Regions from separate parts of the Metasolibacillus sp. FSL H7-0170 genome, predicted to be linked through region 3. Evidence: predicted binding sites of a transcription regulator. Region 3 holds the regulator's gene; each other region holds the start of a gene.
What was found. The regulator LexA, encoded in region 3, represses DNA repair genes until DNA is damaged. The targets are predictions, from matches to a motif close to CGAACATATGTTCG.
Positions count from the first base shown of each region.

Region 1: a site for LexA is predicted at 2,946-2,959, ahead of MHH70_RS03260 (type IA DNA topoisomerase). Genes of this name have one in related genera too.
Region 2: a site for LexA is predicted at 1,630-1,643, ahead of MHH70_RS01675 (UV damage repair protein UvrX). Genes of this name have one in related genera too.

Region 1 is NZ_CP151964.1:701,233-711,531, forward strand. It holds gene MHH70_RS03255 (aspartate kinase) at 1-307, opposite strand, end outside; gene MHH70_RS03260 (type IA DNA topoisomerase) at 861-2,915, opposite strand; gene MHH70_RS03265 (hypothetical protein) at 3,253-3,648, shown strand; gene MHH70_RS03270 (sigma-70 family RNA polymerase sigma factor) at 3,975-4,475, opposite strand; gene proB (glutamate 5-kinase) at 4,991-6,085, shown strand; gene MHH70_RS03280 (glutamate-5-semialdehyde dehydrogenase) at 6,090-7,340, shown strand; gene MHH70_RS03285 (hypothetical protein) at 7,650-8,207, opposite strand; gene MHH70_RS03290 (DMT family transporter) at 8,327-9,226, shown strand; gene MHH70_RS03295 (methyl-accepting chemotaxis protein) at 9,331-10,299, opposite strand, start outside.
Region 2 is NZ_CP151964.1:362,124-372,422, forward strand. It holds gene MHH70_RS01665 (aconitate hydratase) at 1-10, opposite strand, end outside; gene MHH70_RS01670 (YolD-like family protein) at 3-335, opposite strand; gene MHH70_RS01675 (UV damage repair protein UvrX) at 347-1,606, opposite strand; gene MHH70_RS01680 (helix-turn-helix transcriptional regulator) at 2,123-2,326, shown strand; gene MHH70_RS01685 (modification methylase) at 2,481-3,728, shown strand; gene MHH70_RS01690 (ATP-binding protein) at 3,737-5,830, shown strand; gene MHH70_RS01695 (hypothetical protein) at 6,221-7,336, shown strand; gene MHH70_RS01700 (hypothetical protein) at 8,164-8,892, shown strand; gene MHH70_RS01705 (hypothetical protein) at 8,907-9,572, opposite strand; gene MHH70_RS01710 (helix-turn-helix transcriptional regulator) at 9,706-10,059, opposite strand; gene MHH70_RS01715 (helix-turn-helix domain-containing protein) at 10,212-10,299, shown strand, end outside.
Region 3 is NZ_CP151964.1:1,220,056-1,230,354, forward strand. It holds gene tkt (transketolase) at 1-1,315, opposite strand, end outside; gene MHH70_RS05860 (DUF896 domain-containing protein) at 1,459-1,695, opposite strand; gene MHH70_RS05865 (recombinase family protein) at 1,795-2,451, opposite strand; gene MHH70_RS05870 (LysM peptidoglycan-binding domain-containing protein) at 2,451-2,780, opposite strand; gene lexA (transcriptional repressor LexA) at 3,130-3,753, shown strand; gene MHH70_RS05880 (DUF2179 domain-containing protein) at 4,109-4,633, opposite strand; gene MHH70_RS05885 (aspartate ammonia-lyase) at 4,985-6,385, opposite strand; gene MHH70_RS05890 (Zn-dependent alcohol dehydrogenase) at 6,420-7,532, opposite strand; gene MHH70_RS05895 (aldehyde dehydrogenase family protein) at 7,558-9,066, opposite strand; gene MHH70_RS05900 (lyase family protein) at 9,063-10,299, opposite strand, start outside.

The sequences.
Region 1 (10,299 bases), 520 kb from region 3:
CTTCCAGACGTTCGCGCAAGTCATCTGTGATGATTTGGATAATCGTATCATCTAATCCTAGCTCTGCTGCAATATCAGCATAACGTTCAATTACTATGTTTAATTTTAACTCAGTATCTCCACCTTGCAATGCACTGTTTGCAAGTTCAATTAATAAATCCGTTACTTTAATATCATCATTCGTGCGCTTTCCTGGAGCAGATACTGCAATAATTTTTCTTGCTGGATTAGCTTTTACAATATTCGCAACTTTTTTAATTTGCTGCGCATTCGCAACAGAAGTTCCACCAAATTTACATACAATCATTTTACCAAATCCTTACCTTATAATATTATTGTACTTCCCCAAAAAACATTTGATTTTACACAGTGTACAAACTTATTACAAATACGTCAAGACAATTTGTAATAAGTTTGACGTTTTTTTATAAAAGATGAACATTTTTCAAAACATTTGCACTTATTATATGGTTTTTCATGCGAAAAAGTGCGAATTTCCTAGTTGAAAAACAATTCAGACAAGTATTCACAAATTACTTTACAGAGCATTATTGTATACGCATATTCCCTAAAAAACAATAGAAATCTTACCAGATTACTAAAGTTTCTAAAGATAAAATTGCTATATCTAATTTTAACTAGGAATTTAGGAAAAATAGTATGGCATCCTCTCTTTTTCGCATATGAAATGATTGCTTATCAACAACTTAAAAGTCCCAGCTTATTCAGCTACTGGAAAGTGACAGTCTTTTTAATTGTAACTATCATAAAATATACTTGTAGGAAATTTTGAATATAGCATGAAGGGCTATCAGAAAAGAAATTATCTTTTCCGATAGCCCTGATTACTATGGTAAATCCTAAAAAACAAACTCCAACTTCTCCCCTTGTAACTTCAGGCGAGCTTTACCTTTTTTACCGCTTTTCCATGTAAAGCGGATTTCACGAGTTTCTTTGCCAGAAAGTAACTTCTTCGCATCAATTGCTGTTACTTTACCTTTCATTAATACTTTGCTAATAGCAAATTTACATGCTTTGTTTTGACATGTATATGCTCGGAACCCTTCTACTACTGCATTACGACATAATGGGCAGCTCCCGACAACGACAATCTCCTTTTCAGCCACTTGCATTTCCAACGCTTTCATACGCGCTGTTGTTTCTTCTACAAAGGCAAGCATTTCCTTATAAAATGCAGATGCATTTAATTGACCATCGACAATGTCCTTTAGCTTTTTGCTCCAAATTGCTGTTAAAATTGGAGAAACGACATCATGATTGCCTAAGCTAGCAATAACATCGATTCCAAAATTAGTAGCAGCTAATGATTTCCCTTGTCGTTCTAGCATACCAATCGTTATCAATTTTTCTATAATTTCTGCACGTGTTGCCGATGTACCAATACCTTCTGCGTCCTTTAAAATTTTTTGCAGTTCTGCATCCTCTATAAAGCGCCCTGCATGGAACATCGCATCAAGCAATGTACTATCTGTGTAACGTGATGGCGGTTCAGTCATTTTAGATAAAATATTTAACTCCTTAATTGGTAATATATCGTCTACCTTTAATAAAGGGAGAGGAAGTTCCCCCTTTCTACGAAATGTTTCATATAATACTGTGTAGCCTTTTTCTACAATACGATTACCTGTTTGCTTAAAAAGCTCCCCACCAGATTGTAAAATAATAGTCGTTTTATCGAATTGATAGGCTGGTAAAAAGATAGCTAAAAGACGTTTACAAATAAGATGGTACACTTTCCATTCCGCCTCAGTTAGCTTTTTGCGCCCTACAGCTACATCCGTTACTGTAATAGCATGATGGTCCGTTAATTTTTTATCATCTACGTAGCGTTTAGAGGAGGTGACACGAGCTATATTCGAGTGATTACGCATAATTTCCCCTGCAATAGCTTGGTATTCTTCTAATGAACAAAGCGCTTTAATATGTGCTGTAATATTTTCAGCAAATGCTGTCGGTAAATGCTTAGATTCGGTACGTGGATAAGTAATTAACTTTTTTTCATACAAGCTTTGAGCAATTTTTAATGTGTTTGCAGATGTAAAGCCATAAAATTTATTCGCTTCCTTTTGCAGTTCCAGCAATGAATGCAATGGTGGGGCAGGCAATGCTTTGCGCTCAGTTTTCAGCTCTTTGACAATCGCTGTTTCTGTAATACGTGCAGCAATGGCCTTCACTTCGCCAGATTGTATTTTATTTGTGTTTTGGACTGGGTCAAACCATAGCGCCGTCATTTCTGGTAGCTGTAATTCAATTTGCGCATATGGCTCTGGCTGGAATTGTTTTATTTCAAGCTCACGTTTGACTACAATGGCGAGGGTTGGCGTCATTACACGACCAACTTTAATCGTACGCCCACCTTTTACCGTAGCAACACGCGTTAAGTTTAAGCCAATTAGCCAGTCAAATATCATGCGATACATGGCAGCATTGCGCAGATTGCGAATGAGGTAATCATTTTCATCTAGCAAATGGGTCAATGCTTTATGTATTGCATTATCCGTTGTTTGTGATGTCCAAAAGCGCTTTACGGGTAGCCTGCAGCCCACTTTTTTATAAAAGGAATAAAAGATGTTTTCCCCTTCCATCCCCGCATCACACGCATTTATAATAAAATCATAGTGCCCTGTTTTTAGCTTTTGCTCTAGCTCCCTATACACTTTATAGGCAGTTTTTTTTACACGAAATTCATAGCGCTCCGGCATCATCGGTAGCACTGCTAAATCCCATTTTTTCCATTCCTTTTTATATTCGTGTGGCTCCTTTAGCTCCACAACATGTCCTATAAATGAAGCAAAGTCAATTGTATATGGCAATTGCATGCGCTTATAAACTTTTTCAATATCTCGCATTAGCGATGGCTTTTCGGCAATGAGCAGCGCTCTCACTTTATACATCGCCCCTTTCTATATAACTAGTATATTAAACGTACATATGTTTGTAAATCAGATAAAGCCTGCCTGCTTTTCCCCTTCTATTGCTTTAATATATCGCAAGCCTTGCTGAAATTGCTGCTGTAACCATTCATTTTTATGCTGATAACCTGCAGCTCACTTATCACTTCGCAAGCAATAGCAACCTTCAGTTTGTAAATTTTGCTCATTTAACTTTATAATTTTTAGTTGATTCATTGGTGTCTTCCTCTCTCTATATTTTCTTTTAGTATACAATTTCACTGTTCCAACTGTATCATCAAATGCTATAATGCTACTAGTGTAAATGAGGAGGGGACTTATGGGGTTTGGAAAACGTACGATTTTTTGGCTAGTGCCGCTTTGTATTATCGGTATTTTCATTTATTTTTATGGACCAAAGGATGATATTACAGATAATCAATACATAGATGAAATAAAGCAAATATCATTAAGTGAAACGAATACAACAACAATCGAGGATGTGTTTAATCATTATTGTGATGAAAGCAAATGGGTCTATTTTAAAACTCAGCGTGAGCAGGCTGTTGTAGAATTTAAAGGTCAATGTACAATTAACGAGCAAGAACAGCCTGTGAATATGCAGTTTTTAATCAATGATGACGATTTTACGCTTGGAGCATTGCTCATTAATAATTTTCAGCAATCCCCCGAAGAGCGCACACATTTTATTCAGCATTTATATGAAAATTTGTAAATTCAGAAAGGAGTTGTGCGAAAAGTCTATTTTGTTTTGACACCGCATTGAAATCAATGTTTTCATCGCTTCCCTTTTACTGAAGGAGTACGCTGCTAAAGCAAATGTTCATTCCATTTTTAAAAGAGGTGTTCTATGTTTATAGGAATCAACATTTTGCGAAACATCATTGCTACTGTCCAAAACGCCGGCTATGCACGGCTTTTTGGACAGCCCTTTTCGTTTTTGTTTTATTAAGTCAAAGGGTGCTAGCTTGTTTGGCAAAGTAAGAAATATTGAGTTTAGTGGTATTATTTTGAATTTAGATGAAAGAGATTTTATCTTTTTTACAACAGCATGTTACCGCACTCAGTAAGCTGTTTGTTCAAGCGCTTTAATAGGCGCTGTCTTCTTTTTTTCAACGTTTCCACTTTGAGTTGCAAAGCTTGCGCAATTTCTTTGTCACTATTTTGCAGGACATAATAGCTAGTCAAAATATAGCGCTCATCTGTCGTTAACTCTTCCCACAATATTGCGAGTGCTGGTGTTTCAATCACAATGGCATTTCGTCCATCATCTATAAAAACTTGCAAAGCTTCATCACCAACTAGCATGTTGCGATTTCGATGATTGTTTTGCTTGCGCATCTCAGCAATAATTTGATAGCGCATCATAAAATAGGCATATGTTTCGAAGGTTCCTTTATTTTCGTCATATGTTTGCGTCGCCTCCCATAAAGCAATCATCGCTATATGTCGATATTCATCAAAATTGCCATAAACGCGGCAACGATATAACGCCTTTTGAATTAACGGTTTATACTGTTCGTAGCATTGTTCAAAGTTCATTGAAGATTCCTTTTGCATTGTGCACAAGCTGCTTATTCCTAGGTGGCTTAAATATAGTCATTCGGAATCAATCTATCAAAAACAAAAATAGCATATTTTTATTATAAAATAAGGAGAAAATCAAATTTTTTATACACAAAACATTATATTTATGCATTTTAGCGTTTAATAATAGTATTTTTCGCCATTTTTATTATCGGAATATTCGAAATTATAATTGACAAAATACACTTCATCGTGCATGCTATGTAAAATATATTTAGCTTATTGAAGACTAGTAAGCGGTCACTGACTATAACAGAGAGCGAATGCTTTGGCTGAAAAATTCGCATAGTACAAGCCGCCCAACCTCCTTCAACTTGCCCTTAGCCAAACTAAGCGCTCACTCAGCGTTATGAGATAAGTGGAATGCATTGTATGCATTCAATTTAGGTGGTACCACGGAAGTCCCTTTCGTCCTATATCAATTAGGAGGAAATGGGCTTTTTTTCATTGCATCTACTGGGAGGAGAAATATGGAACGAAAACGGATTGTCGTAAAAATTGGCAGTAGCTCTTTAACAAATAATAAAGGAGAAATTGATTTTGAAAAATTTAATGACCATATCGAAGCTCTCGTACAGTTGAAGCTTTCAGGGCACGAGGTGTTACTCGTTTCATCTGGCGCTGTCGCTGCTGGTTTCCGCAAGCTCGGCTATCCAACACGTCCCGTCACGATGAAAGGCAGACAGGCAGCGGCGGCTGTTGGACAAAGCCTACTAATTCAGCTCTACAATGAGGCATTTATCAAATACAATATTATTTCAGCACAGGTCTTGCTGACTCGTACAGATTTTAGCGAAAAAGAACGTTACAAAAATGCCTCTGCCACATTTTCTGAGCTACTAGAACGCTCTGTAATTCCGATTATTAATGAGAACGATACAATATCTGTTGCCGAGCTGACATTTGGAGACAATGATATGCTCTCTGCATTAGTAGCAGGGCTTGTTCATGCAGACCAACTAATTATTTTGACGGATATCAATGGGCTATATACAGTGAATCCCACAAAAAATCCTAATGCCAAACGCTTAGATTTTTTAACTGTTATATCGGATGAGCTACTTGCTAACACATCGGGCAGCAGCTCCAAAGTCGGCACAGGGGGGATGGAGTCAAAGCTATTAGCTGCGCGCTGTGCTCTTGAAGCAGGCATTAATGTTTTTATCGGAAAAGGAACAGGAGCAAAAAAATTACTGGAAGTTTTAGCTGGCAATGGGGATGGTACGTATATTTCTAGCGAGGAACCCTCCACTTTATCAAGCCGTAGACAATGGCTTCGATTATCTACAGTTACAGGAAAAATATTCATTGATGAAGGGGCTGTCAAAGCTTTGACGACTGGAGGCAAAAGCTTATTACCAGCAGGTGTTTACGCATTGGAAGGTCATTTTAAACGAGGTGATGTCGTTGAAGTGTTTTACCAGCATCATTGTATCGGACGTGGTGAAATAAAATATTCCAAGGAGGAGCTCGAGCAAGCAATGGGAAAGCGCACGACTGAATTATTCAAACAAGCAACAGAAGTAATTCATCGTGATTATTGGGTTCAAATGAAGGAGGTTTAAATAGATGGCTAACGAAGTAAGGGAAAAGGGACAACGAGCAAAAAGTGCAAGCATCATCATGAATATGAAAACAACTGCTGAAAAAAATAAGGCCCTTGCCTGTATTGCAGAGCAGTTGCAAATGGATACAGCGACAATTGTAGAAGCAAATCAGTTGGATTTACAGCTTGGAGCAAAAAATGGACTATCTGCTGCAACACTCGACCGCATTATGCTGAATGAAGGACGTATCCAAGCAATGAGCGAGGCGATTCAATTATTAATTGAGTTACCCGACCCAATTGGCGAGGAACTTGAAAATATTCAAAAAGAAAATGGATTGCATATTGTTAAAAGACGTGTGCCACTTGGTGTTATTGGTATGATTTATGAGGCACGTCCAAATGTTACTGTTGATGCAGCAACACTAGCATTAAAAACAAGTAATGCTGCTATATTAAGAGGTAGCTCCTCTGCTCAAAATTCAAATATCGCACTTATTGCATCTATTCATAAAGCATTGCATCATGCAAATTTCCCATTAGATGCTGTGCTCTTAGTTGAAGACACAAGCCGAGAAACAGCAAAAGAACTCTTTCATTTAAGTGAGTTTTTAGACGTTCTTATTCCGCGCGGTGGCAAAGGTTTAATCGATACTGTTGTGCGTGAAGCAAGCGTACCTGTGCTAGAGACAGGTGCAGGCAACTGCCATATTTATATTGATGATAGTGCCCCGTTCGATATGGTATGTAATATTATTAAAAATGCGAAAACGCAGCGTCCTTCCGTCTGCAATACTGTGGAAAGCTTAGTCATTCATCGTAGTTTTTTAATCAAATACGGTAAGGAGCTATTTAATTTTCTACAATCATTAGAAATTTCAATCTATGGGGATGAAACGATTTGTCAATTCGTAGGAAGTGCCATTCTCGCTGATGAGGCGCATTTTGCTGAGGAATTTTTAAGTCTCGCATTAAGTGTGAAAACCGTTGATTCTGTGCAAGAGGCTATCCGGCATATTCAGAAATATAGTACGAGGCATTCAGAAGCGATTATTACGACGACCCAACAGCATGCGGATTTATTTTTAACAATGGTGGATGCTGCTGCTGTTTACCATAATGCTTCTACTCGCTTTACAGATGGTTTTGAATTTGGTTACGGTGCTGAAGTAGGCATTTCCACACAAAAGCTACATGCGCGTGGTCCAATGGGGTTAGCTGCCTTAACATCAACAAAATACTGGATTTACGGTAATGGGCAAGTAAGAAACTAAAGAGCGTTTCATAAGGCGTGCAGTAGCTGGCTTGCGGAACATTTGCGATGGTGTTTCGGCGAAATATTTGCTCAATAAAATAGCGAAGGGGGTTTTCTGAAAATGAAAAACACTAATTTTAGCAGGATTTACTTCTAAGCGCAAGAAACGAAAATTTAACTTTTCTCAAAAAGAACATCCGCTAAACCCCATGTTTCTCCTATTTTCAAGGAATCCCCTTACTCTTTTAATACACAAAATCTTTCAAAAAGCACCACCGAGAGCGTTCCAAGCGCTGACAGCTACATGAAGTTTGGAACGCCTCCTCCCCTAATTCGTATAAATGACAGGAATATTATATTTACCGTATTTGCCCCGCATTTTACTACGATATTCCTGCACATGTGCTGTTTCTTTGAAGGTTAAAGCATCACCGTTATCCAGCGAAACAATATATGTCGCGTTCCCACCCTTACCAGCCGGTACTTCTATACGCTCTATTTGTGTCACATTTTCCCAGCCTACATATTGTTTTTGTTGCTCAAAAAGGCCCCTGTATGTAAAGCCGTTATCATCCATTGCAATATAGCATCTAGAGCTTCCGTAGAAAATAACAATCGATGTTAAAAATAAAATACTGCTACTAATTATTGCCCATTTTTTCATTTTGCCAAAAAATAAAAAAGCACAGCAAATAATTAAAATAGCTATCCCAACAGCGAACACCGTATATGCTTCTGTTGGAACATAGTACACCCAAGTATACTTCACAAAGTAAAATGTCATTGGAATCATTCTTGGTATTAAAAAAATGATTAATGGTGAAAAAATGAATAGGCATATACCTATTACAAAAAATGCATAACGATACGGCATATTATTCGCCATCTATTATCCCCCTTGCATAACATATGTAATATTATACAACGTTACTTTAAGATGATTAATTGTTTCAAAATTCTGAACATGTGATATAATACAGTTATTTTGAAAGGAGTGACCGCCATATGCAAATGCGTGCCATGATTAACCTTACAATTTCAATGGCCATCTTTGGCTCGATTGGCTTTTTTACAAAGCAAACTGGCATTCCTGCGGTCGAGCTGGTCTTTATCCGTTGTATTTTTGCCACATTGTTTTTGGGTGGCTTATGGTTAATTACAGGAGGGTTAAAAACTGAAAAGTGGAATAAAAAACAGCTTATTACAACCGTTTTATGTGGTGTTTTTTTAGTTTTAAACTGGGTATTTTTATTTAAGGCATTTGAGGAAATGTCGATTTCTGTTGCTATTTCTATTTACAATTTGGCTCCGATTTTCGTACTGTTGCTCGGTGCGATTTTACTTGCAGAAAAAATGTCCTTACCAGCGATTTTAGCAACAACTGTCTGCTTTTTTGGTAGTGTGCTAATCGTCGGGATTGAGCATTTTCAATCACTCGACCAACTATTTAATTCAGGCTTTGTCTGGGCGCTATTATCAGCCATTTTTTATGCCCTCACAATGTTTACAAGTAAAAATATTAGCGGTCTTTCCTCTTATGCATTAACATTTATTCAAACGACTGTTGGAATTGTGATGCTCATGCCATTTTGCAATTTTGAGGTATTTGAGGGACTAACAACGACAAATTGGTTATTTATTTTAGGGACAGGCATTATACATACAGGCTTTGTGTATTATTTATTTTTTGATAGCATACGCAATTTATCAACAATTATCGTTTCCGTACTCGTTTTTGTTGATCCTGTCGTAGCTATTTTACTAGATATTATCATTTTGTCCTTTAGACCAGATTTATTGCAAATACTTGGTATTATCCTTATTTTCGGTAGCATTATTTATATTATTTTTATGCCACCACCTACAGTAATCAGACAAAATAAAAAAGCTTCTGAGCCTTTATAGAGAAGAATTGGCTGTCAAAAAGCTTCGAACTTCAGCGTTTAAAGCGACAATAAAACATATAAAACGCCCGAAAAGCAGTGCTTTAGCACGCTTTTCGGATGCCCTCAACAATCAAATTTTTCAACAATATTTTGCAAATGTAAGGATTGGTTTTTTAATTCTACGGAAATCGAGTTTAATTCTTGTAAAACATTTACTTGCTGCTCGATTGTGCTCGCCACCTCTTGCGTGTAGCTTGCTGCATCATTCGCATCAGAAGCTATATGAGCAACAGAGGCGGCTACCTCCTCTGCCGTTGCTGAAATATGCTCAGTCAATGACGATACTTCGCCGATTTCTTCTGTCATCTCTTCAATCGCTGTGTGAATTTTATTAAATGTTTCACCAGCAGTTTGTACGACCGCTACCCCGGTCACAGCGTTTTGAACGCTTTCCTGTATCGCCTGAGCCACATGCTCTGTGTCTTGACGAATTGCTGTTGTTACTTGCACAATCGCTGCAGCAGAATGCTTGGATTGTTCCGCTAATCGACGAACTTCATCTGCTACGATAGAGAAACCTTTCCCATGCTCACCAGCACGTGCCGCCTCAATCGCCGCATTCAAGGCTAATAAATTTGTTTGCTCGGTAATTTCAGTAATTGCAGCAGTAATTTTATCAATCTCATTCGAGCGTTCAATAAGTTGATTGATTAAATTGTTCGTTAATGAAGTGGATTGCTGAATCGCCTGCATTTGCTTTTCGGCAACCTCTATATTGCTGCCACCCTCGTTTGCCAATGTTTGTGTAGTCAATGCGTTTGTATGCAATGCTACTGTTGAATGAACAATTTTTTGCACCGCCTCTGCTGTCGCGTCCATTGCTGTCGCACTTTCATTCGCAGCAGTTGCTGAATTATGGGAACCCTTTGCTAGTTTATCTGCTACTTCTGAAGTTTGTTGCACTGAGGATGCCACTTCATCTGTATTTTTTGTTAGCTGCTCACTAGACTGCGATAGCTTTGTCGTATTTTTTGCTACGGAAACGATAATCGATTTCAGCTCTGTTTTCATCGTATTAAATGAATTTGCCAA
Region 2 (10,299 bases), 860 kb from region 3:
AGTTAATCATAAAAATCATCTACTAATCGAGCAGACTGGATGTTTTGGAGTGGTATCTTTTTTACACTAGTTGATGTTTCAAGAATCAAAATTTTTGTGTTAATGCTTTTTATAGTGCCGATAGGCTGTTCAAATTGCTCATTATTCCATAGAAGCAATTCAACATTTACCTGAAGTGCATAAGCCTGGTCTATTGTTTGCTGTAATTCTTCTAATTCCCATTCAGCAAGCTCTTTAGGCTGCTGTTTTTCTTCTTGCTTTAATTGTTTAATGAACGCTAGGTGCTCGGGTAACATCATCGATGTCCACTTTATATTTCCTCGATCACGTATCAAAAAAATCACTCCTATGCTAAATGACCGCCAAGCAAGCTATTCCGTTTAATAGCTGTGCCAGAGGGAGTAAATGAAGCAGCTCTCATAATGGAAGTAGCGCCATATTTCGCGCGAATTGCATCCATTGTAGGACCTAATAGTTGGCGTTTTAATTTATGTTCATCAAATAAATCGAGTTGAATACTACGTTCCCGCTCTAAGTTTGTAATTCGTACGGATAACTGGCGAGCTGGTTCACCAGCAAAATGCTCATCAAGTAGTTCAAGGCACGTTCTATACAGTACCATCGTTTCATTGGTAGGAGTTGAAATGGTTTTTGAACGGTAGAAGCCCTTTGTCATTGCTTGTTTGCTATAAGATACACCTAAGCTAATTGTTCGACCGACAAATCCGGCATTTCTTGTACGGCGCATGACATCCTCGCACATTTCCAACAGTACAACTGAAATTTCCTTGCGGGTAGGGTAATCTCGCATCAGCATTTGTCCCTGACCAAAACTAATTTGTCCTTTGCTTAATATTGGCTCACCAATTGTCGATAAATCGATTCCCCAGGCATGGTGGTAAAGTTGGTTGCCGATGATGCCAAATTCTTTCTCTAATTCTTTTAAATCAGCGTTTGCTAATCCACCTACTGTGTGTATACCCATCGCATTTAATCGAATTTCTATCTGCTTTCCAATGCCCCACATTTTCGACAAAGGCTTTAATGGCCATAGCTTTGTTGGAATATCCTCATAACTCCATTTGGCGAAACCTGTTTTTTTAGACTCTAAATCCAGCGCTAATTTCGAAATGAGCATATTTGGCCCCATACCTACAGCACTTGGAATAGAAAATTGATCCATAATAGCCCTTTGAATTTCTTTTGCTGTTTCTTCTGGCGCACCCCATAATTTCTCAGTACCCGTTAAATCAACAAAGCTCTCATCAACACTGTATACATGAATACAATCCAGTGGTACATAATTGGCGATCAGTTTTGTAATCATCATGGACATTTCAATGAAAAAACTCATTTTTGGTTCGAAAAGTCGAATTTCAGGGTGATTAGGTATTTCATAACGTCTATTGCCAGTTTTAATATGAAACCTTTCCTTCATCATCGGAGAGGCAGCCAGGACAACGCTACCAGGCTGATTGAAATTGGCTACGACTGCAATGGGCATGGTCATAATATCAAGTCCATGCAGCATGGCCATACAGCTAGCATAAAACGATTTCATATCTATGCAAATAATTGGGCGGTGGGGCATTGAATTGTAGTCCATTTAGCAGCACTCCTAACTTATAGAGAACGTTTGTTTGTCTTTATTATACGTACGAATGTTCTTTTTTAGTAGTGGTAATTAGTGGTGATATTAGCAAGTTAGTCAATTTACAGGATTAAAATAAAAAATGAAATTCTTTTCAATTAAAAGATTTATACCCAATATCCGTAAATACACGTATTTTTAGTTAAACTGAATTTTATTAAATATTGTCTATAAAGAACTTGTTTTTGATAGAGTAACATTATGTAGATTTGCAAATTTAAAATTTGTTCTTGAGTAAACAGAATAAGAGTTTGGTAAGGACACTAAATGTAATTATCTTACTAATTTCAATGTGATAATGTTTTTGGAGTTTTATAAAAATATCTTTATATCATTCTTTACAACTTATTAATGATAATATATAACTGAAATTAAAAGTTGAACTATTTATAACTTTTTGGTTATTAAATATATATTTTAAGTTATGAATTCATATATTATAATGAAAAGGAGAGGGGTGGCATTATGGGGATGGCAAAGAAAATTAAAATGCTTATTGTAGAAAAAGATATGACACTTTCTGAGCTAGCTGAAAAAATGGGAACGTCCCAACCTAATCTTTCAAAGAAATTAAAGCGAGATAACTTTAATGAGAAAGAATTAAATCAAATTGCACAAGTATTGGGAATTAAATTCGAAGCTAATTTTGTTTTAAACGATGGTAGAAGAATCTAAATTATAACAAAATAAATATATTGTTATTTTTAACATAAATTACAGCTTAATAAACAAATACATGTTATTATTAAAAATAATAGGTCTAATGTTCTATTCTGAATAATCGGACTAATGATTTGTGAGGCTTAATTTTGATGAAAGGAGAATAATGATGAAAATCGCAGAATTACTAAATCAATACGATGAGGCTTTTTGGGATTTTGACGGTGTAAAAAAAGAAGGGATACACAAGCTCGGGAAGTATCCTGCAACTATGGTGGCTCCAATGCAATATGAGCTGTTATCTTTATTAGTACACAATAATAAAAATTTCCGAACTTTGCTAGATCCTTTTATGGGTTCGGGCACAAGTCTGATTGAAGGTTATAATCTAAATTTACAAGTCTTTGGGATAGACATTAACCCATACGCAGTTTTACTGGGAGAAGTAAAAATGCATAAGTATCAAGAAAATAATTTGATGGACATGAGCGAACGAGTTATTAAGAAATTATTATCACCAAATTTGGTATATGAATTACATCAATTCCCGAATATTGATAAATGGTTTAGGCAGGATATAAAAGATTCTTTAAGTAAAATTAGAAAAATTATTGTAGATGAAGAAGATAAATGGATCAGAAAATTCCTTTGGGTATGTCTCTCAGAAGTTATTTATACACATAGTAACGATCGAACAAGTACTTTTAAATTGCATATAAAATCCGAAGAAGACATAGTAGCTATTAAAAATAACTGCATTGAATCTTTTATAAAAGTGATGATAAAAAATCAAAAGTTGTTAATAACAGATGATACGCCAAATATTAAGATCTTCTCTGGAGACTCTGCACAAATATTAAGAGATTTAGAGGATAATTCTATCGATATTATATGTACATCCCCCCCGTATGGTGACAATTCAACTACAGTAACATATGGGCAAGCGTCAATATTATTTTTAAAATGGATTGAACTAAAAGATTTACAATGTGATGATTCATTATTATCGAATTATTCGAAAATTGATCGTGTAAGTTTAGGAGGTCAATCTAGTGATATTGAATTTCCAAATATTACATCTGCGATAAAATATGTGAATCGTTTAAGTGAAAGTAAACAAGGCAAAGTTATTAAATTTGTTTCAGATTATTATAGGGTTATAGAACAATTGGTGAGAGTCTTGGCAACTGGAGGATACATGCTCTTTACTGTTGGAAATAGGAGAGTAGATGATATTGTTCAACCGTTAGATGAAATTACAAAAGAAATATTTATACAATTGGGATTAAAAGAAGAAAAAATTTTCACAAGAAATATTTTATCTAAAAAGATGCCCTTAAAGGTATCGAATGTAAAAAACAAAGGCTCAGTAAATTCGATGAATAAAGAAACAATACTTATATTTAGAAAGGAGTAATAGTAGATATGGCTAAATTATCGGTATCAGGAAAAATTATAGAAGAGATATCTCACAATATCCCTGGAACAAAATTTGCAATTATTGAGTTAATAAAAAATGCTTATGAAGCAAGGGCTAATAGTATTATTATTAATGTATCACCAAAAGAAATCGTGATTACTGATGATGGAAAAGGAATGAATAATGCAGAGATAGAAACACTTCTTACAGTAAGTGATAGTAACAAAGTATTTGGCCAAGAAATAGATGGTCGATTAATCTCGGGAGAAAAAGGTCTTGGTTTTTTTTCAGCATTTAAATTTGGCAATAAAATAAATGTTTCTACATACAAAAATGGAATTCAATCATGTTTTAAGTTAGATATGAAAAAGATATCAAGTCAAAAAAATTTATTTCATTTAGATATACCTATAGATTCAATTCCTTACGAAGACCCAAACCTGAAAGGAACTGAAATTTGTATTTCTGATTTACATGATGAAACTTTTCAATTATTTAAAGAAAGACTTGATGATATATCTGAATATTTGAAGTTGTGCCATGTAATTGAAGACCCAGATTTTGAAATAATAATTAATAAATCATGGGGAAATAATTTTAAAAATAATTTTTCAAATCCCAAATTAGAAGAAGCGAAATGGGCAGTAGCAAAGTTTGATTCGGAAAAAATGTATGATTTTTCCAATAATACAAAAAAGTATTATATAAAGTTGATTAGAAATAATAATGAATATAAAATCTATGTAGATGGAAAATATAATCAATTACTTGATAATGATGAATTATCACTGAGTTTGAATATAAATATTTACAATTTAAGAGGGTTGGATAAAAATAATGTAGTATCAAAATTATTCCATGATACGCAAGAAAATAGGATAATTCCACTTATCTATATAAATAACAGCTTATTTGATAATTATACAATGTATAATCCAAATATTAATGTAGCTAAACAAACTTCATATGTTTTTAGACAACAAACAGGAAAAATTGAATTAATTTTAAGATCACCAGGTATCATATCTTTTAATGCTGATAGAACACAAATGACTGAATCTACAAACAGAAAATTATTTCAAAATTTTTTAGACTTCTTTTCTAGTAAAGTACAAATAAAGTTAAGAGAGGTTTTAACTGCTGAAGAAAATAGCAGACCGAAGATATATAGTCGCCAAATTTTCGTTGGTGGCCCTATAGATTTGTATAATAATGGACATGAAATTGTGTCTATTAAACAAAATGGGGAAGATAAGCCTGAAATATTAACTAATCAAGTTAGTGAATGGCAAGTTATTTACTCAAATGGAGATGAAATATTTATAACTGTTGAAGACAGGCCAGATCCTACTATCAAACAAGTAATACAAGAATTTATAGTTGGAAGAGAATATTCTTTTGATGAGTTATTCGTTTTTCGGGATTGTGAAAATGGGAAAAAAATAGCCCCAATCGAATTCTCCGTCTTACCTGAAGATTGTAGAAGTCTTGATATGAAAAAACAACAAGTGACTTTCAATAAACCTTGTTCCATTAAGTTCAAATTAAAAATCAAAGATAAAATAAGTGGGAAAATAATAAATGCGGAGTATATTGGAGAAAGTAAATTCCCTCCATCAAAGCAAACCAAATTTGTCAATGAAATAGAGCCAGTAATCCACCCTTTAATGAAAATTGAACAAAATGTTAAAGAAGATATTATTAAGTTTAAAGATGAATTAAATAGTTTATATAAATCAGGAAGATATGAAACGGTTTTTATTTCTGCCTTGAGAACATTTGTTGAATTAGTAGTAAATGATATTGTTGAAAGGTTAGGAGAACATTTACATGAAAAATTACATGCAAATTATACTTTAATAAATAGAGAAGAAAATATCAAAGAAAAATTTATAAATAACATACCTAGCAGTAGAGAAAGAGCAGGTATTAAAGCTATTTACGAACAATTAATAAATGAAGGACGATATAATAGTACTGTGAAATATTTGAATCTTACAACACATGCTGCACAGAGATTAATTACATTGAAACAAATAGACAATGATTTTCCTGCAATAAATCTTCTTTACACATATCTTTGTTTTATAAGTAAATAAGCTTTTTCAGATGTGTAAATTTCGGTGGAACACATTTGGGTATAGAGAAAACGAAGAAATTTATTGATATTATCACGACTTCTGATTAAATTTTGAGAAAAAGGGGACTCGCCAAAAACGGTGAGTCCTTTTTGTCATTTTCGCATTTTTAATTTGACTTTTTTTGCTCTTGTAAGGCTAATGATTGCTGGGCTTTTTCTCTGCCTCTAACTCCGACTCAATTTCATTAACTACTGAAGAGGTAAATTTCTTTATGTTACAAATATTCTTGTACATGTATTAATATTCTTGTTTATCATATCATTATCCAATTTTGGATAATCATATATTGAAATTTGGAATTATTTTAAATATAATTAGTACTATCATAATGCATAAGGAAGTGTCAAATTGAGAAGAAAGAATTTTTTTAACATGAAAGCATGGGCTGGCTTTATAGGTCTTATTAGCTTGTTATTTATTTTATCAGCATGTTCTAGCAAAGAGGATTTAACCGATTACATAGAGTTAAATTATTATGGTATAGATACTAGAGGAACAGTGTCATATACAATTGATGAAGAAGCGATTGTAAAAAATATTTTTGATATTGATGTAAATAATGTAAATAGAGAAGACCTTTCTTCTGAAACTATAGCTGAGGTTAATGATTTATCCAAATCATTTGAAATTAACTTAGATAAAAAAGAGAATTTGTCCAATGGAGATAAAATTACTGTAACTGTAACAGTCGATCCAGAAATGACAAAACATTTGAAAGAAAAATCAGAAAAGGTATTTGAAGTTATAGGTTTGCCAGAAGGTACTAAAATATCAGCTGCTGATTTAGAAAAGAATGTTATTGTTACTTTTAAAGGGGCGAATGGTAAAGGCGTAGTTTCAAATATAGATAAAACGTTTGAGAGTGAACTTTCATTTTTGAGTTTTATTGTAGAGAATGACGGTGAATTAAAAAATGGCGAGCAAGCTAAAGTTAGTCTAACTCCTGAATCAATAGAGCAATTAAATGACTCAGATTTTATTTTGGAAGGTGACGGTTCTTTTGGTGTAGATGTAACAGGGCTAATTAATTATGCTCAGAGTGCGGATGAAATCGCAAATTTTGAAGATATTAATAGAATGCTCTCTGAAGGAATCAAAAGGAAGTACAAAAATTCTTCTGAGCAGTATTCTTGGGGACGTGTATATGAAATAAATTTAGAAGGAATGTTCTATAGACAATTTGAAAAGAAAATAGACGAGGGCTTCTCTTGGCAATCTAATTTGGGTGATAGTAATGGAAATCTTGTAGGTGTATATTCCATTAAAGAATTTGCTGGAGGAGCAGAAGGCAAATTAAATAGGAAATTCACTATTGTATATGGTTTTTCTAATTTAATTTTAGATAAAAATAATAAAGTAAACTTAACCGAGCTCGTTGAAATTAGCAAAGGCTATGATGACACGTATTCATTGGAATCTGTCCTGAAGTTGATGGAAGGGTACAATTACACAGAATTTAAGTAATATATTGAATGAGGGACTCGCCAAAAACGGTGAGTCCCTTTTGTCATTTTTTTTAACTTGATTCTTCTTGCTTTTGTGAAGTTGCTGATTACTAGGAGCTTTCTTCTCTGATTCTAATTTCACTTCAATTTAAATATTATTTGACTTGTTTACATGGAGTAATTGATATTCCAATTCATCATACTGTAGATAATTGAATATGGACATTGAACAATTAAAAAAAATAGCAGCTTTTCATTTTCGGCAAATACGATCAAACTGTACCTATTTAAAAATTAGTGTCGTTACGCCGTTGGAAAATGGCAACTACATGTTCTTTGCACTTTTCAAGTGTAAAAGAGGCGTAAATGTGAAGCGAGTAATTTTAACCTCATCGGGCGAATTTGTAGGCAGTTTTTCGCGGTAAATGCGCGAATTTTGTAGAAGATTATCGAAACCTTGTAGTTATTTTTTACATCATATTCCATTTATTTATTTCTAATGGTACGCTTGACAAAGGGTTGAATGAATAGAGAATGGAGTGATGGATATGGAGGAGATAAGGAAGGCACTAAAAGAAGTTGTGATACGTAAAGGAGATGACATTCACGCAAAAAAAATCATTGCTGATTTGAGAAATGGCGATAAATTGTAATTATTCTTTTTATTTTTATATTTTGTTGAGTCATATTCTACTAAAAATATTATTAGAATTGTAAAATATATAAAGAACAAACGTTCCTTTTTTGAGGTATTTTACAAAAAAGGCGAATGTATGCTCTTATTTATTCTTGAACTTTCTGGGTATTAAGATATAATAATATAAAGAGAACAAGCGAGGTGATAGAATGAGTAAAAAGAATATTTTTTTACCACTTCTTTGGGGCATCGCAATAATTGTTTTACTATATAATATGTTTTATTTAGAAAATGGTTTTTTTGCAAATGGTACTATTATAATTGGCTGGATTTTATTTGTATATCAGTATACAATAAATCATTCTGAAAAGTTGTATATGCTTACACATAGAGCAAAAAGTTTTTTAATAAATAATTCAAACCAGTGGGATTTTCAATTTGAATTTGTGTCAAATGATTTTGAATTATGTAATATAGATAAAGTTGTAAATGAGAGTTCAAAAATTAAAAAAAATATTAATTTTAATTTAAGCAGAAAGCAAATCACTACAGAAAATGGGTTGATTATTGAAATTAGCAAGGATAACTCAACTAATAAAGTAGTATTTAGTATCAATGATTTAATTGTCCCTTATAGAGAATCCCAAAAGATACTAGATAACCATATCTCTCCAATTATTGAAACAATTTTACATGATTATACTATTAAAGATGTTAAGTTTTCTTTAAGTATTAACCTTAAAAAAAAGAATCCGTACTATGGATTCTTTTTGAAGAATATTGACGAAACTTCTAATCTCATTTATTTTCAGGTTCAGTTAAAAATGGGTTTAGGCCGAATAGATATCCTTCATGATAGGGTAATCATTTCTTCAAACAAGTTTATAGAAATAGCGCGCACAGCAAAAGATATTTTAGCTTTTAGGGCTACTTCGTGAGATAGGAAGTAGCTTTATTTAATAAAAGTAGTATAAATTTTATTTACAAATCTTAATTCTAACTCTTCATCTTGAAATTTATCCATTAATACTATACAAGATCTTCGTGATATTGCAATTTTGTGTTCCTTATTTGTTTCGTCACTTTGAAAGTAAAATTGAATACTCGATAATTTCCCATCCACTTTGGATTGTTCAAAGTTTGGACTCCTATTCACATTTTCTCCATAGTATGCTGCTGCATTCATATTAGGCGTTGTTAAGTCAGAGAACCAAGCACCAGTAACAGAGTGGACTTTTTTTATAATTGATTCAAAATCTATATGGAAAGGCTCTATATTGAAATTTTTGAATTGATTGAAAGTTTTGACAAAATCTTTAGCATGATCAATTTTTAAAGAAAATATAATAATTTTCTCACTTTCATTGACATAAAAATTAAAGTCCATTGGTTCGATGTAGTGATAGAATTCTTGACCATTAGCTCTTCCGTATTTATTAAAAATTATCTCATGATGGGCATCAAATTTCAAAAAGCTATCTAAAGTGAACTCACATTCAGATCTCTTAAATTGTGTTTCTTGAGGATCAATTATGTTATCCATATTTAATTGGTACTCAATAGAGTTTTGATCTTCAGAAAATTTTTCATACTTACATATGTAAAAGGATTTAGCCATAATGTTACCTCCAAACAATTTATAGTTATATTTACTCGCGTAATTTTGCCTATACACAAAATAAAAAAGAAAACATATATATAAGATATTTACATATATGTGTAAGAAAATAGGCAACCAGTTAACTGGTTGCCTATTTATTTTTTTTAGCATCCACCAATCCTTGTGCATATGCCAATATTCTCGCTTCCATTTCCTTGCGTTCTTCTGGTGACATCGCCTCCAGTATCTTCATTAACTCGTCCACCTCTGCGTCGACTTCGTGGTCTTTTTCAGCAGTTAATTGGGGGTGGTTACTTCTTCCTAGTAGGTAGTCTGTACTTACTTTGAAATAATCACCTAGTTTAGAAAGTGTTGAATTATCTGGTTCGCCCAGATTATTTTCGTATTTTGCATAACCTTGACGTGATATGCCAAGGAAATCAGCTATTTCTTGCTGGGTTTTACGATGTTGCATTCTAAGAGACTTTAATCTATTTGATAACATTGTAATACCTCACTTTTTATCATTAATTAAATTATATAGCAACTCTTAGTTACTTTGTGCACCTAAATGTTGCTAAAAGTTATTGACAGCAACTAAACGTTGCTTTATATTGGATGTATAAGGTAACATTGCGTTGCTCAGGAGGGGTGAGATTGAGAAGAAATTTAGTGGAATTAAGAGGGAAAAGAACATTAACTCAAGTAGCTGAAGAAATAGGAATTACCCGACAAATGTTAAGAG
Region 3 (10,299 bases):
CGGAGAAGACGAAGAATGTCGCACCGAATACATTTAACCCACCGTGTAATGCCATACCATTTAATGCTGCACCCATTGCAAACTCGCGTACGCCAAACCAAATATTGCGACCTGCATAGTTTTCTGCTGAGAAATCGCCTGCGCCTTTAATTGTCGTTTTATTTGAGCTTGCTAAGTCAGCACTACCTCCGAAGAATGATGGTAATTTTTTCGCTAAAGCGTTAATTACATCACCTGAAGATGAGCGTGTTGCGACAGACTTACCTGCTTCATATACTGGTACTTCCGCTGCAAAGTCTGCTGGTAAATCGCCTTCCATAGCATTTTCAAATTCCGCAGCTAACTCTGGATATGCAGTTCGGTAAGCCTCGAATTGTTCGTTCCAAGCATTTTCCGCTGCAACACCTTGACGTTCTGCTGCTTCTTTAAATGTTTCATATACTTCTTGTGGGATGCTGAATGGCTCGTGCTCCCAACCGTAATGCGTTTTTGTTAATACTACCTCATCTGCTCCAAGAGGTGCACCATGCGAATCTGATTTACCTGATTTATTCGGTGAACCATAGCCGATGACAGTTTTCACTTCGATTAATGTTGGCTTGCCTTTTAGTTGCTTCGCCTCTTCGATTTTAGCACTTAAATCCGCTACATCGTTCCCATCATCAACGCGTAAATAGTTCCAACCATATGATTCAAAGCGCTTTTGAACGTTTTCAGAGAATGACATGCCTAGCTCGCCATCTAGTGAAATATCATTACTGTCGTAAAGCACAATTAATTTTTCTAATTGCAGATGACCTGCTAATGAAATTGCTTCTGCAGCTACACCTTCCATTAAATCGCCATCACCACATAGAGCATATGTGTAATGATCTACAATTTTATGCCCATCTTTATTATATTTAGCCGCAAGATGCGCCTCAGCCATCGCCATACCGACAGTCATGGCGATACCTTGTCCAAGAGGTCCTGTTGTTGCTTCAACACCAGCAGTATGACCGTACTCTGGGTGACCAGGCGTTAATGAATCCCATTGACGGAAGTTTTTAATTTCTTCCATTGGTAAATCATAGCCTCCTAAATGTAATAAGCTATAAAGTAGCATAGAGCCATGACCAGCAGATAACACAAAACGATCACGGTTATACCAATTTGGATTTTGTGGGTTATGGCGTAAATGCTTTGTCCATAGCGTATAAGCCATTGGAGCTGCCCCCATTGGTAAACCAGGGTGGCCAGAATTTGCTTTTTCAATTGCATCAATTGACAATGTACGGATTGCATTAATTGCAAGTTGATCCGGAGTTTGAGTCATTTTTGACATCCTTTCTCGTGCTATATAGTCTACCTTTATAGTGTAGTCAAGAATGTTAAAGAAAACAATGGTTAGCAGGTGTTTTCTTTGAAATTCCACATACTAAATGCTAAATGTGTCACATTGTATAAAATTGTGTAAATTTAGTTTAGAAAGCCCTTCTGTCTTTTTATATCTTTTAGTTTTTCTGGCGTTACATCATTGCCTTCCGGATCTACTATTTTCACATGCTCAATCGTATCGCGCATCGTTGCGCGGAATGTGTCTAAGTATTCTTTACGAAGTGCTGTACGTTCTTTCGCTTCCGCCTCTGTCAGCGTACCTTCCTTCGCTTTTTTTGCTAGTGCATTAATTCGAGCTAATTTTTGTTTGGATAACATATTTTTCTCACCTTTCTAAAACTCCATAATACAAAGGTATGAGAAAAAAACGTAAAGCGCAAGTGATTTATCTTGTACTTTACGTTTTGAATAGACTGCTTACATACTACTCTCTTTTTGATATTCTACAAAGCGGCGGTGAACTGTTGCTTTGCTAATATTGAATCCTAAGCCTCTTAATGTAGTGGCAATTTCTTCAAAGGTAAAGCCCTTCGCCCGCAACTTTAAAATTTCTTCGATAGGCACGTCAATTCGCTCGCGCCCCTCTGGATTGCCACGGTTTTTCAAATTGTATTCTGGACGATATCCGTTATTTACTGCGCGTCGCATTCCGCGTCGTATTTTAGCATTGTGCAGCTTGCGCTGATACTCCTCTACTATTGCTAAAATTTCTAAAAGCATTGTATCCATCTCATTTAATGCTAGTGGACCAGCATCATTTAAAGATATGACCGAGATACCCTGCTTTTGTAAAAGATGTAACACTGCTACGCGTGCATTGCCTCGTCCTAATCGTGTTTCATCTTGGACGAACAAAGTTGTCATATTATTTTCCTTCATATAATCTAACATATCTAACAAGCCATCTCTTTCCACATCGAAGCCGCTCTGTTGGTCCTCAAATATTTCAACTATATGAAAATGCAAGCTGCTTGCATATGCTTTTAGCTCTTCTTTTTGCCTTGCAAGAGATGTATATTGGGTTGATTTCTCGGTGCTTACCCTCACATATATGACCGCAGTTTGTGTAACCATTAATTGTTATTCGCCACTTCACGCGAATGGCTATCCTCTGTCATTTGCTTGGCAATAATAGAGCGTTTTTCAATTGGCACTAGCAACTGTTGTCCAATCACTATTTTTTCGTCAGAAAGGTAATTTGATTTTTTCACAAAGCCAATCCATTGCTCCGTTGACATTTTACCTCGGTACTGTTCGGCTAAAGACCAAAGCGTATCCCCATGTTCAATGATTATTTCTTCATATTGTTCAATATCCTCATCAGTAATAACTAACACTGAAATGACAAATACCGTAAATGCTACAAAAACTGCAATATAACTATTTTTTTTCAACCAATTCATAGTAACGCCTCCTGAAATAGAATGTTCGTTCGGAATGTATGTTCTCATATTAAAACGAACAAACGTTTTTGTCAACAATTATTTTCGAACTAATGTTTGCATTTATTTTTCTCTTTTGTTATACTGAAAATAAGAAAATTTGTTCTATCAATTACGCCTCGGCGTAATTACATTCAGTTTTTTGAAGCGCCTTCAAACTCGTTTTAAAAATCTGTGATTATCGTCGGAGGCTTATCTTTGTTTAGCGAGCAACTTTACATATGCTGAACAAGGTCCAATATAGCGTCCCTCCCATCATCTATGAATGGTGAGAGTAGTTTACTAAAACAAGATAAAAGAGGTGAATGAGTTGACAAAAGTATCAAAACGCCAAGAAGCAATTTTAGCTTTTATTAAAGAAGAAGTTAAAACAAAAGGTTATCCACCGTCAGTTCGTGAAATCGGTGAAGCGGTTGGTTTAGCATCTAGTTCTACTGTACATGGCCATTTAGCTCGTTTAGAAAGCAAGGGACTTATTCGTCGAGACCCAACAAAGCCACGCGCTATTGAAATTTTAGACAACAATAATGATAGTGAGATAGAACAACAAGGTGTTATCCATGTTCCTTTGATTGGCAAAGTAACGGCAGGACTTCCTATTTCAGCCATCGAGAATATCGAGGAATACTTTCCTCTTCCAAACTCATATGGCACTTCTGAGGATCAGCTATTTATGTTAGAAATTATGGGAGAATCAATGATTGAAGCTGGAATTTTAGATGGAGACTATGTAATTGTTAAGCAAAAATCAACTGCAAACAATGGTGAAATTGTCGTTGCGATGACAGAAGATGATGAGGCAACAGTAAAGCGTTTTTATAAAGAAAAAACACATTTTCGTTTACAGCCTGAAAACTCTTCAATGGACCCTATTTTAGTAAATCAAGTAACGATTTTAGGGCAGGTTGTCGGTCTATATCGTAAAATACAATAATACAAAAACTGAGCACCGGATTTTTGGGACAGCTCAGTTTTTTACTTTGAATATACTATTCATTTTTTAAAAGCTAGCATGATTTTCACATCATTAATTGTGGAGAAAAACGAGGAATATTATTGGAAATTTTCGTGATGTCCTATGAGGTTCATTCATATGTAAAAGCATGCTAGCGGGGTATTAGTGCTATTTTACATCCGCTTTGAAAAATTGTGAATGTTTATAAATGACGTATAATTTTCGTAAAAAGCCGTATTTTGATGATTTCCAGCGTTGTTTGCAACAAAATTATGCTTTTTATATAAGAAATCTCAGAAAATTGCCTGCCTATAAATACCTGTTATTTGACACTTCATCTATTTTTCTTTTGTTTCATACGTGTAACTAAAAAACCGCCTTTAAACGACTTCGGCTCATATGACATAATAAAGGCATTTGGCTCAAATCGCTCGACAATTTGAAACAGTTCGTGCTCACGATTACGCTTCGTTAAAATTTCATATTTATAGCGCTCACTATCGCGTCCTTCGCCCTTGTAAATTGTAACTGCAAAACCTTCATTCCTTAAAAACTCCACTAGTTCATTGTTTTTATTTTGCGTATTAATCGCAGCAAAAACATAGCCTACTGCTAATTTCCGCTCAATCATCGTACCTAAAAAAATACCTAGCCCAAAGCCAACTGCATAAACAACCATCGCTAATACGCTCTGAGTTCCACTGAATACGAGGGACAAACCAAACACATAAATCAGTACTTCAACCATACCTATAATTGATGCTAAAACCGTAATATTTTTTACTAAAAAGATTGTACGAAGCGTTAATAAAGGCACATAAATAAGTTGTAAAATAATAATTAATAAAATATTATTCATACGCAGGACCTTTCATAATCTTTTATAATGGTATTTTTCTGCTATCGTATAACTATATAATAGTACTCGATTATCAAGTTATTATTTCACGTTTAATCAATTACGCCTTGACGTAATTGTGTCCAGATTCTTTCAAGCTATTTGGTGGAAGTTAACCTGAAACCGTCACGTCCTGTGACAACGGTTAACTGATTTGCATCATGCAAGCCTCCCTTCAAAATCTGTGACATCCGGATGTTGGTCACTCAGTCATTATCGCAAGATGCGATGTTCTTAGACTGAGTTCCTCTTTATCAGCAAGTGTTTGAAAACCCGCTGAAATCGGTCTAATGCTTGCATTTATTTTGCCACCTATAGAGATGGAAGACTTCTGCTTAAAGAGGTTAAATGGATTGGATCGAGTAATTTTTCAGCTTCGTCCACACTTAATAAACCTTTTTCAACAACAATCTGTTTTACCGTTGTTTTTTTGCTTTGCGCTTCCGCTACTATTTCATTAGCAATTTCGTAACTAAATTGTTTTGAAATTGCGACCGATAGAGCGTAGGTGCTTTCCGCGCGAAGCTGATTAATTTCTTTTTTCACTTGAACTCCTGCTACACACTTCTCTCGAAACACTGGAATGCTTGCTATTAACAATGAAAATTGCTCAAACAGATTTTTCATAATAATGGCTTCCCAAATATTCAATTCAAGCTCGCCTCTATCTGCCGCAAATGTAATTGCCTGATCTTTGCCATAAATATCAAAGCAAACTTGCATCATCATTTCAGGAATACATGGATTGATTTTTCCAGGCATAATAGATGAACCCGATTGAACTGCTGGAAGCTCAATTTCACCTAATCCCGCTATTGGTCCCGAAGAGAGTATTCTAAAATCACTTGCCATTTTGGAAAGTCCTGTACATAACCCCTTTAAGCAGCTAGAAATTCTAACATACTCGTCCGCGTGCTGTAGACCATCAAAATAATTTTCTACTTTTCGCACTGTCAGCCCTGTTACATCATATAAATTTCGATACATCCCCTCGACATAGTCTGTCGAAGCACCTAAGCCCGTACCTACTGCTGTTGCCCCAATAACAAGCTGTAAGCAACCTTCCTGTAACCTCTTCAACTCATTTATTTGTCTGGCAATAAATGAACGGTATGCGCTAAATTGCTGACCAAATGTAATCGGCAATGCGTCTTGTAAACACGTTCTGGAAACTTTAACGAGCAGTTGAAATTCATCTTCCTTGTGCTGAAGGGTTTTCTCAAACTGCGTTAAACAGTTAATTAAATCCTGCATATAAAAAAAGCATGCTAGCTTCATCGCACTTGGTAGCACATCATTTGTAGATTGAGACATATTGACATGTTCATTTGGATGCACATGCGTATAGCCCTTATTTCCTGTTATAATTTCATTAGCGCGATTGGCGAGCACTTCGTTGACATTCATATTAATTGAAAGACCCCCGCCACCTTGATAAATATCTACTGGAAATTGATTTTTAAACTTTCCATCAATCATTTCATCCGCCGCAGTAATAATCGCATCTTTAAGAGAAGCAGCGAGCTCTCCAACTTCGAAATTGGAAAGCGCCGCTGCTTTTTTAATGTATGCTAATGATTTCATTAAATAAGGATAACCTTCGATTGTTTTTCCTGAAATAGGAAAATTAATTATTGACCGCATCGTTTGAATACCGTAATATACATCAGAGCTAAGCTTCATTTCACCTAGGAAATCTTTTTCTATTCTCATCTCGTATCCCGTTCCTTCGTTTCATTAGTCACTGTTATTCAAATTCAATTACTGCACGACCTACGTTGATACAGCAAGCATCATGGAATGAATCGAATGCCTTATTAATATCCTCCAATTTAATACGTTCTAATATGAGCTCATCCAACTTGAATTTGCCGTCTAAATAAAGCTGTGCAATCATTGGGAAATCACGGAACGGCTGTGTATCGCCATAGAAGCTCCCTTTTAAAACCTTCCCAACACGGTGGAATCCGCCAGCTGGTAAGCTTAATTTTTGCTCTGGGTTAAATGCACCAACAACAACGATTGTGCCACCTTTACGTGTAATTTCCCAAGCGCTTTCCGTACAAATTGTATGACCTGAGCAATCAATTGCATAATGTACACCTACGCCGTTTGTAATCTCTTTAATAATTTCCTTTAAATCTTCCGTTCTAGAGTTTACTGTATGTGTTGCACCGAATTTCTTCGCGATTTCTAGGTTTGCATCCTTAACATCAATTGCAATGATTTTCGCTGCACCGGCAATTGCTGCACCTTGAATTGCGTTTACACCTACACCGCCGATACCGAAAATAGCTACTGTTGAACCAGGCTTTACACCTGCCGCATTTACTGCAGCACCGTAACCTGTTGCCACCCCACAGCCAATTAACGACGCTTGTGCTAATGGCATTTCATCTGGAATTTTTACACATGACATTTCAGGAACAACCGCATATTCAGCAAATGTTGATAGCAATGAATTGTGGTATACTCTATCGCCATCAATGCTGAGGCGAGATGTACCGTCTAATAAAGTACCATCAAACATTGGACCGAAAGCTGATTCACATAAATGAACTTTACCTGTCACGCAAAATTCACAAGTACCACAATATGGAACCCAGCTCAATGCTACTTTATCGCCCACTTTAACATTCGTTACGTTTGAGCCTACTTTTACAACAATGCCTGCACCTTCATGCCCTAAAATTGTTGGTGTTGGCGTCGTTTTATCGCCTAATGCATTTAAGTCACTGTGGCATACGCCTGTAGCAGCAATTTTGACAAGCACCTCGTTATGTCTTGGCTCTGCTAATTCCACATTTAAAATTGATAGTGGTTTGTTGATTTCTGTCATTACAGCAGCTTTCATTTTCATAAATAATTCCCCTTATTTTATCAGATTAATAAGCAAACCAAATTGCTCGTTGTTTTGTAAACGCAGCTAAAGAATGGATGGCGTACTCTCTACCCCAGCCACTTTGCTTCACCCCACCGAATGGGCTTGCAAAATCGTAGCAGCCATAACGATTCACAAAGACCATGCCTGCATCTAATTGATTTGCTACGCGATGAGCACGTGACGTATCTCCCGTCCATAAACCAGCAGCTAAGCCGTAAATTGTATCGTTAGCCATTTCGATAACCTCTTCCTCTGTTTCGAATGGAATGACACAAAGCACTGGACCAAAAATTTCTTCCTGCGCAATTTTCATATCATTTGTCACATCAGCAAAAATAGTTGGTTTTACAAAATAGCCGTTAGCATTTGTACCTGTTACATCGCGCTCACCACCTGCAACGATACGTGCTCCTTGCTCCTTACCGCTTTTAATGTAAGCTAAAATGGATTCCATATGCTCTTTTGATACTTGTGCTCCTTGGTCGCTTTCCGGGTCAAATGGGTCTCCACATTTGTAATTTTCCGCCATCTCAGCGATTTTCTTCACCACTATATCGTAAATTGATTTTTGAACGAATAAACGAGTTGGAGATGAGCATTTTTCTGCCTTATGTGTGAATAAACCAATAAACGAACGGTCGATTGCAGCATCTAAATCCTTTACATCATCAAAAATAATATTTGGCGATTTACCACCAAGCTCTAGCGTTACTGGCTTTAAATTGCTATCTGCAGAATCACGCACTAATTGCTTTCCAATTTTTGTGCTTCCAGTAAACGACAGCTTATCAATCCCCATATGCTTGCTAATATAAGCCCCTACTTCTCCATTACCTAGAACTAAATTAATAACACCCTTTGGTAATAAGCCTGATTCATCAATAATTTCAAATAAACGAATAGCTGAAAAAGATGTTTTATCAGCAGGCTTTAAAATAACTGTGTTACCAGTTGCCAATGCTGGAGCCATTTTTAGTACAGCCATTTGTAATGGGAAATTAAATGGCACTATTTGCCCACAAACGCCAATTGGATCACGCGTCGTTATACTTAAAAAATTGCCATCAACAGGGTTGTTTTCCCCGTAATACTTGTCTGTCCAACCGGAATAATATTCAAATAAATCATGCGCTTCTTGTACATCATCGCTGTATGCCTCTGTATAAAGCTTGCCGTTATCGAGTGCCTCTAAAGTAGCAAGTTCAGCATGATGCTTTGCAATTAAGTCAGCAATTTTACGCAGTACGCGACCACGCTCTTTATTGCTCATATTTTTCCAAGTCACATTTTTCAAGCCTACTTTTGCTGCTACTACGGCCTCATCAACATCTTCTTTACTAGCGCAGAAAAATTGCCCTAATACTCTTCCATTGGCTGGGTTAATTGATTCAATTGTTTTTTCACTGCTTACCCATTTTCCATTGATGTAGCTTTTTTTCGTTTCCTCAAGCCATTTTTCAGCCCACTGTAATTGCGGTTGTTGAATACCCTCGAAAATTTTTTGTGTCATCTATTTTCATCCTCCTTAATAGTTGCTTGCCCTTTCAGCAATCGCATCGTTTCACTATAGCCAAATTTTTCTTTCAAGTCGCAAATTTGAGGTATACGTGAATTCGCAAGCTCCTTACATCTATCTTCATTTGCCATTATTCCTTGGAAGCAAAGCTCAGTAAAACTACGAACACAGTTGACCATCATATATATCCCATCTAATAGATGAATCCCTGCAAAGTTTTCGAATACGTTTAAATCTAAATCACCATGCTCAAATGTAACTTGAATAATTCGCTCTATACCGATTATTTCCGCGCAGCATTGGATGACGGTTTCAGGGATAACAGGATTAACCTTCCCCGGGAAAAACGATGAGCCTGCTTGAATAGCTGGTAATGATATTTCTGAAAAGCCAGCCTTGGGACCAGAAGATAGCAATCGTAAATCCTTTGCGATTTTTAATAAAGCACTCGCAAATAAACTAAATTGCTTCGAAACCTCTACTAAATCATCAATATTTTGAGCTGCATCAAATAAATTCTCTCTTCTTTTAACAGGTAGATTGGTCACTTCCTGTAATTTCTGCATAATAATCCGCCTGTAGAGCTCATTTGCCCCCTCACCTTTTCCGATAACAGTGCCACCTAGATTGACTGTTAATAGCTCGTCGACTGCATGACATAGCTTTATATGCCTTCTTTTTATTACCGCTTCAAAGCCGCTAAACTTTTCGCCTAATTGCATACGTGATGCATCTTGTAAGCAAGTACGTGAAATCGTTGCAACAGGCATGAATTCATTCGTCTTTTGGTTCATTACAGCTATCAGCTCGACAATTTCACCATGCAATTGCTGATATGCCTCGTAAATCGCTAAACGAATTGCGGTATGACACACATCGGCTGTCGATTGTGATGCATTAACATGGTCAATTGGGTGAACCGCTGAATAAACGCCTTTTTCCTTATTGCATAAATTTGCAATGACCTCATTGACGTTCATATTAATCCCTATTCCGCCCCCACCGTGATACACATCGACGACGAAATGCTCTAAATATTTTCCCTGCAATAATTCGTTACAGGCTCCCAAGATTTTTTCCTTCACTATTTCAGAAATTGTCTTAGCATCAAAATTGGCTAGCGCCGCTGCTTTTTTCACATGCGCTAAGCTTGTAATATACTCTTTGTACTCTTTTAGTACATTTTTAGAAAAGGATAAATTCTCCTTTGTTCGAACAGTTTGTATT